3 regions of the Pseudomonas sp. GW821-FHT05H12 genome follow, and region 1 is predicted to be linked to each of the others. Evidence: predicted binding sites of a transcription regulator. Region 1 holds the regulator's gene; each other region holds the start of a gene.
The links. Region 1 encodes FliA, which starts transcription of late flagellar genes. Its sites were predicted from a motif close to CTAAAGTTTNNNNNNNNNNNGCCGNTAA; they were not measured.
Positions count from the first base shown of each region.

Region 2: a site for FliA is predicted at 1,528-1,555, ahead of flgM (flagellar biosynthesis anti-sigma factor FlgM). Genes of this name have one in related genera too.
Region 3: a site for FliA is predicted at 1,720-1,747, ahead of motA (flagellar motor stator protein MotA). Genes of this name have one in related genera too.

Region 1 covers NZ_JBWKRS010000041.1:11,663-14,936, reverse strand. Annotated here, with positions in the region: gene fleN (flagellar synthesis regulator FleN) at 73-906, shown strand; gene fliA (RNA polymerase sigma factor FliA) at 903-1,643, shown strand; gene AC07SU_RS26625 (chemotaxis response regulator CheY) at 1,811-2,185, shown strand; gene AC07SU_RS26620 (protein phosphatase CheZ) at 2,204-2,992, shown strand; gene AC07SU_RS26615 (chemotaxis protein CheA) at 3,004-3,274, shown strand, end outside.
Region 2 covers NZ_JBWKRS010000029.1:4,806-8,079, forward strand. Annotated here, with positions in the region: gene AC07SU_RS22500 (chemotaxis protein CheV) at 1-605, opposite strand, end outside; gene flgA (flagellar basal body P-ring formation chaperone FlgA) at 686-1,450, shown strand; gene flgM (flagellar biosynthesis anti-sigma factor FlgM) at 1,593-1,916, shown strand; gene AC07SU_RS22515 (flagella synthesis protein FlgN) at 1,965-2,435, shown strand; gene AC07SU_RS22520 (flagellar brake protein) at 2,532-3,274, shown strand, end outside.
Region 3 covers NZ_JBWKRS010000021.1:95,528-98,801, forward strand. Annotated here, with positions in the region: gene motB (flagellar motor protein MotB) at 1-797, opposite strand, end outside; gene motA (flagellar motor stator protein MotA) at 801-1,652, opposite strand; gene AC07SU_RS19290 (HDOD domain-containing protein) at 1,819-3,274, shown strand, end outside.

The sequences.
Region 1 (3,274 bases):
GATGGTCTGCAAGCGATTCACGCGGCCAAGCCATGTAGCCTGCGTCTAAGCAAGACAAGGTAAAGAAATAAAATGGGCAGCATGCATCCCGTACAGGTGATCGCGGTGACCGGCGGCAAAGGTGGCGTCGGGAAAACTAACGTGTCAGTGAATTTGTCCCTGGCCCTGGCAGAGCTTGGCCGTCGCGTCATGCTGCTGGATGCTGACCTGGGGTTGGCGAACGTCGACGTTCTGCTGGGGCTGACACCCAAACACACCCTCGCCGATGTGATCGAAGGCCGTTGTGAGCTGCGCGATGTGCTGCTCCAGGGCCCCGGTGGCATTCGGATCGTGCCGGCCGCCTCGGGCACCCAGAGCATGGTGCACCTGAGCCCGGCGCAGCATGCCGGCCTGATCCAGGCCTTCAGTGATATCGGCGACAACCTCGACGTGCTGGTGATCGACACCGCCGCCGGGATCGGCGAGTCCGTGGTCAGCTTCGTGCGCGCGGCGCAAGAAGTGCTGCTGGTGGTCTGCGATGAACCCACCTCGATCACCGACGCCTACGCCCTGATCAAACTGCTTAACCGTGACTACGGCATGAACCGCTTCCGCGTGCTGGCCAACATGGCCCAAAGCCCTCAGGAGGGGCGAAACCTGTTCGCCAAGTTGACCAAGGTCACGGATCGCTTCCTCGATGTCGCCTTACAATACGTCGGCGCAGTTCCTTATGACGAGTGTGTACGCAAGGCCGTGCAAAAGCAGCGTGCGGTCTATGAAGCGTTCCCTCGTTCGAAGTGCGCACTGGCGTTCAAGGCCATTGCCCAGAAGGTCGATACCTGGCCGTTGCCCGCCAACCCGCGGGGGCATCTGGAGTTTTTCGTCGAGCGATTGGTGCATCAGACGAGCGCAGGACCCGTGCTATGACAGCGACTGGCTACAACGCGTACAAGAAGTCTGCCCGTGACAGCCAGGGCGAGTTGATCGAGCGCTACGCGCCGTTGGTCAAGCGTATCGCCTATCACCTGCTGGCACGCCTGCCGGCCAGCGTCCAGGTCGAAGACCTGATCCAGGCCGGCATGATCGGCTTGCTCGAAGTGTCGACCAAATACGACGCGAGCAAGGGTGCAAGTTTTGAGACGTATGCGGGTATCCGTATCCGTGGCGCGATGCTCGACGAAGTGCGCAAAGGCGATTGGGCACCGCGTTCGGTGCACCGCAATACGCGCATGGTCAGTGATGCAATTCGCGCAATTGAAGCAAAAACCGGTCGTGACGCTAAAGATCATGAAGTTGCGGCCGAACTCCAATTGAGTCTCGATGATTACTACGGGATTTTGAACGATACCTTGGGCAGCCGCCTGTTCAGTTTCGACGACCTGTTGCAGGACGGCGAACACGAAGGGCTGCACGAGGACGGCGCGAGTGCACATCTCGAGCCGTCGCGTGACCTGGAAGATGAACGCTTCCAGGGCGCGTTGGCGGACGCGATCGCCAATTTGCCGGAGCGTGAGCGACTGGTGTTGGCGCTGTACTACGACGAAGAGCTGAACCTCAAGGAAATCGGTGAGGTCCTGGGGGTCAGCGAGTCGCGTGTCAGCCAGCTGCATAGCCAGTGCGCAGCCCGCTTGCGGGGGCGATTGGGAGAGTGGCGAGCGCGCTGACAGGCAGTGTGGGGACACTGCAGACGCTACCGTGAAAGCCCACGCTTTCGCGGGTTCGTACCGTGGTGCCCTGGGCAGTCCTTTTTGTGTAACGCCTGTTGATTGAAATGGCGCGTCCAGGTGCTGGGCGCGTTTAAGACTGCTTGGAGGTCGAATTGGACAAGAACATGAAAATCCTCATCGTTGATGACTTCTCAACGATGCGGCGGATCATAAAAAACCTGTTGCGTGACCTTGGGTTCACAAACACGGTCGAGGCGGATGACGGCATTACGGCAATTCCGATCCTCAACAGCGGGAGCATCGACTTTCTGGTAACCGACTGGAACATGCCGGGCATGACCGGTATCGATTTGCTGCGCCACGTGCGTGCTGATGAAAAACTGCGCAGCCTGCCTGTGCTGATGGTGACCGCCGAAGCCAAGCGTGAGCAGATCATCGAAGCCGCCCAAGCCGGGGTAAACGGTTACGTGGTCAAGCCATTCACTGCGCTGGCCTTGAAAGAGAAGATCGAGAAAATCTTCGAACGCATCGGTCATTGATGCTGCCACGGGGGAGCTATGGAGCATAAAGAAACGTCACAGGGAGACTTCGAGTCGACCCTGAAAAAGCATGCTCACCAGTTGGTCGACAGCCTTGAAAAAGGCCAGTTTGGCGACGCGGTGCAGTTAATCCATGAGCTCAACCAGACCCGTGACCGCGGCCTGTACCAGGAAGTGGGCAAGCTCACGCGCGAGCTGCACAGTGCGATCGTCAATTTCCAGATTGACCCGCACATGCCCCAGGCCGAAGAGATTTCGCAAATCACCGATGCCACCGAACGCCTGTCCTACGTGGTCAGGCTGACTGAGGCGGCGGCCAACCGCACCATGGACCTGGTGGAGAACGCCACGCCCCTGGTCAATGGAATGGCCAATGAAGCCCAGGCCCTCAGCGTTGACTGGGGCCGCTTCATGCGTCGGGAAGTGGGCGCGGAAGAGTTTCGTGAATTGGCGCGTCGGGTCGACGGCTTTTTGTCGCGCAGCGAGCAGGAAAACCGCACGGTTTCCAGCAACCTCAACGACATTCTGCTGGCCCAGGATTACCAGGACCTCACCGGCCAGGTGATCAAGCGTGTGACCCAATTGGTCACCGAAGTGGAAAGCAACTTGCTCAAATTGGTGCTTATGGCAGGCCAGGTTGATCGCTTTGCCGGTATCGAACATGACCGCGCAGCGATCCTCTCGGAAAAAGATCCACAAAAACATCTCGCCAAGGGTGAAGGTCCGCAGATTCATGCCGATAAACGTGAAGACGTTGTATCGGGTCAGGATGATGTTGATGACCTGTTATCCAGTTTAGGCTTCTAAGGAGCACCCACATGAGCTTCGGCGCCGATGAAGAAATCCTTCAGGATTTCCTTGTAGAGGCCGGCGAAATTTTAGAGCAACTGTCCGAACAACTGGTCGAGCTGGAAAGCCGGCCGGATGATGCGAACCTGCTCAATGCAATTTTTCGCGGTTTTCACACTGTAAAAGGGGGCGCCGGCTTCCTCCAGCTCCATGAGCTGGTGGAGTGCTGCCACATCGCCGAGAACGTGTTCGACATCCTGCGCAAGGGTGAGCGTCACGTTGACTCGGAATTGATGGACG
Region 2 (3,274 bases), on a different contig from region 1:
CCGACGGTTTGCAGGCAACGGGTGACCTGCTTGCGCGCCACGGAGGAGTCATCCACGGTCAATACCCGCAGCGATACCGCCTTGTGCGCAGTTTCGGCATCAACCACACCGACCGAGATGTTTTCCGAGGTCGGCGCCACTTCGGCGAGGATCTTCTCCACGTCGATGATTTCCACCAACTGGTTATCGACCCGCGTCACCGCCGTGAGGTAGTGATCGCGGCCGGTGCCCTTGGGCGGCGGATGGATCTCTTCCCAGTTCATGTTGACGATGCGCTCCACCGAGCGCACCAGGAAGCCCTGGGTCTTGGTGTTGTACTCGGTGATGATCACGAACGGGCTTTCACGGTCTTGCAAACCGGAAGAACCGGTGGCCATGGCCAGGTCAAGAATCGGGATCGTCGCACCCCGGATGTTGGCAACGCCACACACCACCGGGCTGGACTTGGGCATGATCGTCAGCTTGGGACATTGCAGCACTTCCCGCACCTTGAACACGTTGATGCCATATAGCTGCTTGCCGTCCAGGCGAAAAAGCAACAACTCAAGGCGATTCTGCCCTACCAGCTGTGTGCGCTGGTTTACTGAATCCATTACACCTGCCATGCCCAGACTCCTACGCTAAAACCTAAGGGGTACGACGCGCACCCAACATTAAACGGCACGAGCTTTGCTTTTTATTGGTCATGAACCTTAAAACGACAGTTTCCCGACGCCTTGCTCCCCAACGACTCCGTAGCCTGCTCTGCGCGTCGCTGGCATTGCTTGCCATGGGCACAGGGGCCACGGCCCGCGCAGATAACGTCACCTTGCCTGATCTACTTATCGGCGTCACTCAGGGCTTTCTTGAGTTCACTGTAGAAGATTATCTGGCGACCACCCAGACGCCCGGGCGCTACGAAATCCAGGTCAACCAGCTGGACCCTCGACTACGCATGCCGGCGTGCGACAAGGAATTGACAGCCACCCTGGAAAGCCCGGCCCAGCCGATCGGCCGTGTCACGGTCAAAGTGCGCTGCGAAGGCGCGTCGCCCTGGACGGTGTTCGTACCGGCGCAGGTGAAGTTGTTCCGCGACGTGGTGGTGGTGACCCGCCCCCTCAAGCGCACCGGGATCATCGGCGATCAAGACGTTGCCTTGCGTGAGCGGGATATCAGCCTGATCAATCAGGGTTACCTCACCACGCTGGACCAGGCCATCGGGCAGAAACTGACCCGACCAATGGTCACCGACCAGGTGATTACCCTGGTTCACCTGGAGCAGGCCGAGGTTGTGCGCAAGGGCGACCAGGTGGTGATCTCTGCCAGCAGCGGCTCGCTGAACGTGAAGATGCCGGGCGAGGCGCTGTCCAACGGCGGCATGAGCGAGCAGATCCGCGTCAAGAACCTGAATTCCAACCGCGTGATCAAGGCGCGGGTGACCGCTCCCGGACAAGTCGAGGTGGCTTTATAGATCACTGGTATCGGACGCCAGCTTTTCCTACACTGTGCGCCAGACGTTCGCGCAAACAGGTTTATTGTCAATCGAGCCTAAAGTTTGTCCGGGTATGGCCGAAAACATGGCAAGCGTCCAAATACCCAGAGGTTTTTTTATTATGGTCATTGATTTCAGCCGTTTGAATAACGCCCAGGCTTTGCCCGGCTCTACGCGCACCAGCGGTGCCAAGGACAGCGTAGATGCCAAGTCCCAGCCCCTGCCCGCCAAGGCAGAGCAGGCCGGTGCCAGCCAAAGCGGGGAATCGGTACACCTGAGCAATGAGGCTCAACAGTTGCAGAAGGTCACTGACTCGCTGCGCGATCAACCGGTGGTCAACAAAGCCCGCGTGGCCGAGTTGAAACAGGCTATCGCCGATGGCAGCTATAAAGTCGACAGCAACCGTGTAGCCAGCAAGCTGCTTAACTTCGAAGCCGAGCGCTAGGCAAAGGCCTGCGCAGGGCTTTTGGACGCTTAAAACCCAAGGCCAGCCATGCACCACGACGAACATTTGCTTCAACTGATCATTGACGATCTGGCGCCGACGCAACATTTGCTCGAGCTGCTCAAAGAAGAGTCCCTGGCCTTGTACGGCCGGGACATGCGCTTGCTGGAGGAAATCCTCGCACGCAAGCAGTCGCTGATTGTGCTGCTGGAACAGCATGGCAAGAAGCGCAGCCAGATTCTCATCAGCCTGGGCCTGCCCGCTGATCACGACGGCCTCGCTCAGCTGGCCAGTCACTCCTCGGTCGGCGATCAACTGCTGGCACAGAGCAACGCCCTCAATCTATTGCTCGCCCAGTGCCAGGAAGCCAACCTGCTCAACGGTCAGTCGATCCAGCTACAGCAAGCTACGACCGCCAACCAGTTGCGTATACTCCACGGCGGAGAGCCTCCGGCCCTCTACAACGCCCAAGGCTCCACCTCGCGCCTGGTCAAGCCAAGCACCCGCAGCCAAGCCTGACGCCGGTTTTCAGCGCGCCCTATCCAAGGCGCGCTACATGCTGGCAAAATGCCTGCTCTTGCGTGATGTCGTATTTTGTCTGGAGATGGAAGAACCGTGTTCAACGCCCTCAATGCGGAAGATGCCCCGCAGCCACCCAAGGTCCTCACCACGCCTCTGGAAATCGCCGGCACTTTGCGGATGCTGCAAGAAAGCCATGATCCTCTGATCATCACTTTCCATGAACGCAGCCAGCGCTTCCAAAGCTACCTGGTGGACGTTGACCGGGACAGCGGGACGCTGGCCCTGGACGAAATGATCCCGCGCGACGGTGAGCGCTACCTCGAAAATGGCGAACCGTTTCGCATCGAGGGTTTCCACGAAGGCGTGCGTGTGGCCTGGGAAAGCAACGGCACCCTGACCATCAGCGAAAAAGACGGGCACCGCATCTACACCGGCAGCATGCCCGACGAGGTGGTCTACCATCAGCGCCGTAACGCCTTCCGCGCCGCATTGAAGCTGGCCCAACTGGTCAATATCGAACTGGGTGGCGAGAAGCTCAAGGCGCCGATCAGCGGCAAGTTGCTGGACATCTCCGCCACCGGCTGCAAATTGCGCTTTGAAGGCGATATCTCCGAGCGCCTGCAACTGGGCCAGGTCTATGACCGGTTTATCGCCGCCCTGCCCTTCGGCAGCATGACCACCTCAGTGGAGCTGCGTTACCTGCACTTCGAAGAGAAGATCAACACCACCTTTGCCGGCGTGCGTTTCCACAACATGAGTGGCCTGGTGCAGCGCCAGGTCGAGCGCTTTGTGTACCAATTGCAGCGCGAAGCCCGTCGCTTCGATAAAGACGACGA
Region 3 (3,274 bases), on a different contig from region 1:
TCGATCCTGCGGTTGACCGGGTTGAACGGGTCTTCATGATCAAACAGCTGCGAGGACGCAAAGCCCACCACGCGCGCCACTTGCGGGTCGGGGTAGCTGCCCGCCACCAGCGCACGGCGAGCGGCGTTGGCACGGTTGGCCGACAGCTCCCAGTTACCGAAATCGCCCTGGCCAGCATACGGCTTGGCATCGGTGTGGCCGCTGATGCTGATCTTGTTCGGCACCGCCTTGATGGTATCGGCCATGGCCAGCAGGATGTCCTCAAAGTACGGCTTCAGGCGGGCGCTGCCGGAGTCGAACATCGGCCGGTTGGCGGCGTCTGTGATCTGGATGCGCAAGCCTTCAGGCGTGATTTCGAAAGAAATCTGGTCCTTGAACTTCAGCAGTTGCGGATTTTCCTCGACCTTGGTCTGCAGCTCCTGCAGCAGCAACTCCAGGCGTTCCTTCTCGACCTGCTCCGCCATCGATTCGACAGTTTCGCGCTCGATAGGAATGTTCTGCTGCGGCGTCTCGGTCTTGACCTCGGGGTTGATGGTGCGCTCAGGCGCCAGCTGTGGCGAGCCGCCCAGGTCGATCACAAAGGGCGTACCGCTTTCCGAGAAGCCAATCGGGTCTTTGAAGTAACCGGCGATGGCAATCTTTTGTTCCGGCGTGGCGGTAGACATCAACCACAGCACCAAAAAGAACGCCATCATCGCCGTCGCAAAGTCGGCGAAGGCGATTTTCCAGGCGCCGCCATGGTGTCCCGCAGCGAAGCGCTTGACGCGCTTGATGATTATCGGCTGGTTGTTTTCCATGACTTAGCGACCGCGAACCGCTTGTTCCAGCTCGGCAAAACTTGGGCGGTGTTTCGGGTACAGCACCTTGCGCCCGAACTCCACCGCCAGCGATGGCGGCATGCCAGAGGCCGAAGCCACCAGGCACGCCTTGATCGCTTCGTAGAGGTTCACTTCTTCCTTGGCGTCGTGGGCCAGGGAGGTGGCCAGCGGGCCGAAGAAACCATAGGCCGCGAGAATACCGAAGAAGGTACCCACCAGTGCCGCACCTACGTGCATGCCGATAGCCTTTTGGTCGCCTTCGCCCAGGGACGCCATGGTGACCACGATACCCAGTACCGCCGCGACGATACCGAAACCGGGCATGCCGTCGGCAATGCCGGTCACCGCATGGGAGGGATGCTCCAGCTCTTCCTTGAGGCTGAACAGTTCCATGTCGAACAGGCCTTCCAGCTCATGGGGAGCCATGTTGCCGGAGGACATGATGCGCAGGTAATCACAGATGTAGGCGGTCATGCGCTCATCTTTGAGCACGGCCGGGTACTTGGCGAAAATCGGGCTGGCTGCGGCATCTTCGATGTCGGCTTCGATGGCCATCATGCCTTCGCGGCGGCTCTTGTTGAGAATCTCGTAGATCAGCCCCAGCACATCCAGGTAGAAGGTGTGGGAGAAGCGCGAGCTGAACATGCCCAGCGACTTCTTGATCACGTGCATGGTCATGTAGCCAGGGTTGGCCTGCAGGAATGCACCAAACGCGGCACCACCGATAATCAGCACTTCGAAAGGCTGGATCAGTGCAGCAATTTTACCGTGGGACAGGACGTACCCACCGAGCACGCTTGCGATGACGACGATGATGCCGATAATTTTAGCCATAGGGGATCTGTACTTGCGCCGTCGGGTTCATGGACATATTGGGTGTAGCCGAAAACTCTTGTTCTACTTATCGGCAAAACTGCGCCAGACTATAGCCCGTTAAGGCGAAAAGCCAATTCGGCCCGTTCCGGGCGTGTTGAATGCAAGTGATGATCGCGCCCCAATCATGGCTAATGAAACGACAGTCCCAAGTTCAAAACCCACCACCCTCGCCGCTTGGATCAAGCGCCTGGACGATGTGCTGCTGCCCGTCCCACAGGCCAGCCACGAGCGCGTGTGCAAAGCCATCCGCGACAGCCGCAGTTCATTGCGAGACATTGCCGAACTGATGCAGAACAGCCCCGCGCTGGTGCTCAGCGTGATGCGCGAAGCCAACAGCCATACCCACGGCAGCCTGGCGGAACCGGCCGAAAACCTTGAAGTGGCGCTTAACCGCCTCGGTCTCAAGCGCGCCGAAGAGCTGCTGGCACGCTTGCCTTCAGTGCCGGCCAACGAAATTCCCGTGGCGCTGCGCCAACTGCTGCTGGTGAGCCAGCATGCATCACAGCAAGCCAACGGCCTGTTCGCCAGCCGCCTGGCGCGGCTGTGGCAAGACATCCACTGGGGCAGCCTGTTGTTCCTGTCGCCGTTGTGGCCAATGGCCGTGGCGTACCCCAAACTCCTGGAAGAATGGGAACTGCGGGTGATCCACAAGGGCCAGTCCGCGCGCCAGGTCGAGCAGGAATTGTTCGGTGTGCGCCTGCTGGACCTGTGCATCGGCCTGACCGAAACCTGGCACCTGCCGATCTGGGTCTCCCAGGGCTATACGCTCTTGCTGACCGAGCAACGCCTGCTGGTCAAGGCCCTGCACATCGCCCGTGAAGATGACCCGCTGCGCCACCAGCAACTGCTCGATGCCGAACCCAATTTGCGTCGCTGGCTGAATCAGCCGGCCAACACCGTGCTTTTGGCCAATGGCCTGGCGATGTCGGCCCAGGAATCCTGGACCTGCCCGCACACCGAACGCTGGCAATACCTCACCGCGCTGTACCTGCAACAGCCTTTGGCCGAGGTACAGCAGCAGGTTCACCAGCAAGCGGTGACCAGTGCCCGCGCAACCCTGATGCCCGACTTGTGGCACCCGGCGCTGTCGCTGATCTGGCCGTGGCATGTGCAGAAGATCCATCGAGGCCTGCTGCCGGCGCCGCCACCCACGGCTGAGTCCCTGGCGGTGTGGCGCAAGCGCTGCACCGAATTGCTGGTGGAGCCAAGCCGCTTTGCCAACGCCATGCACCTGACCACCTGCGCCAAAGAGGCCCTGGTGGCCAGCGGCATGCAACGGGTCTTGCTGTTCATGGCCGATCGCGCCCTGAGCACGCTGCGAGTGCACCAGGCTGACGGCTTGCCCAAAGACGCCGCGAATCTGAGCCTGGACGTGGTCAACAGCACGCTGCTGCAACGCTTGCTGGAGAAATCCGCCCAGGTACGCCTCAACCCCGAGAACCATGCGCAGTTTTCGGCGCTGTTACCGCCGATCCTGCGTCGCCTGTTCACCGGCGAGCATTTGCTGCTGCGCTCCCTGAGCTGCAATGGCCGCGTGGTGATGTTGATGGTGGCCGATCAGGGTGGCGGGCCGTTCTCGG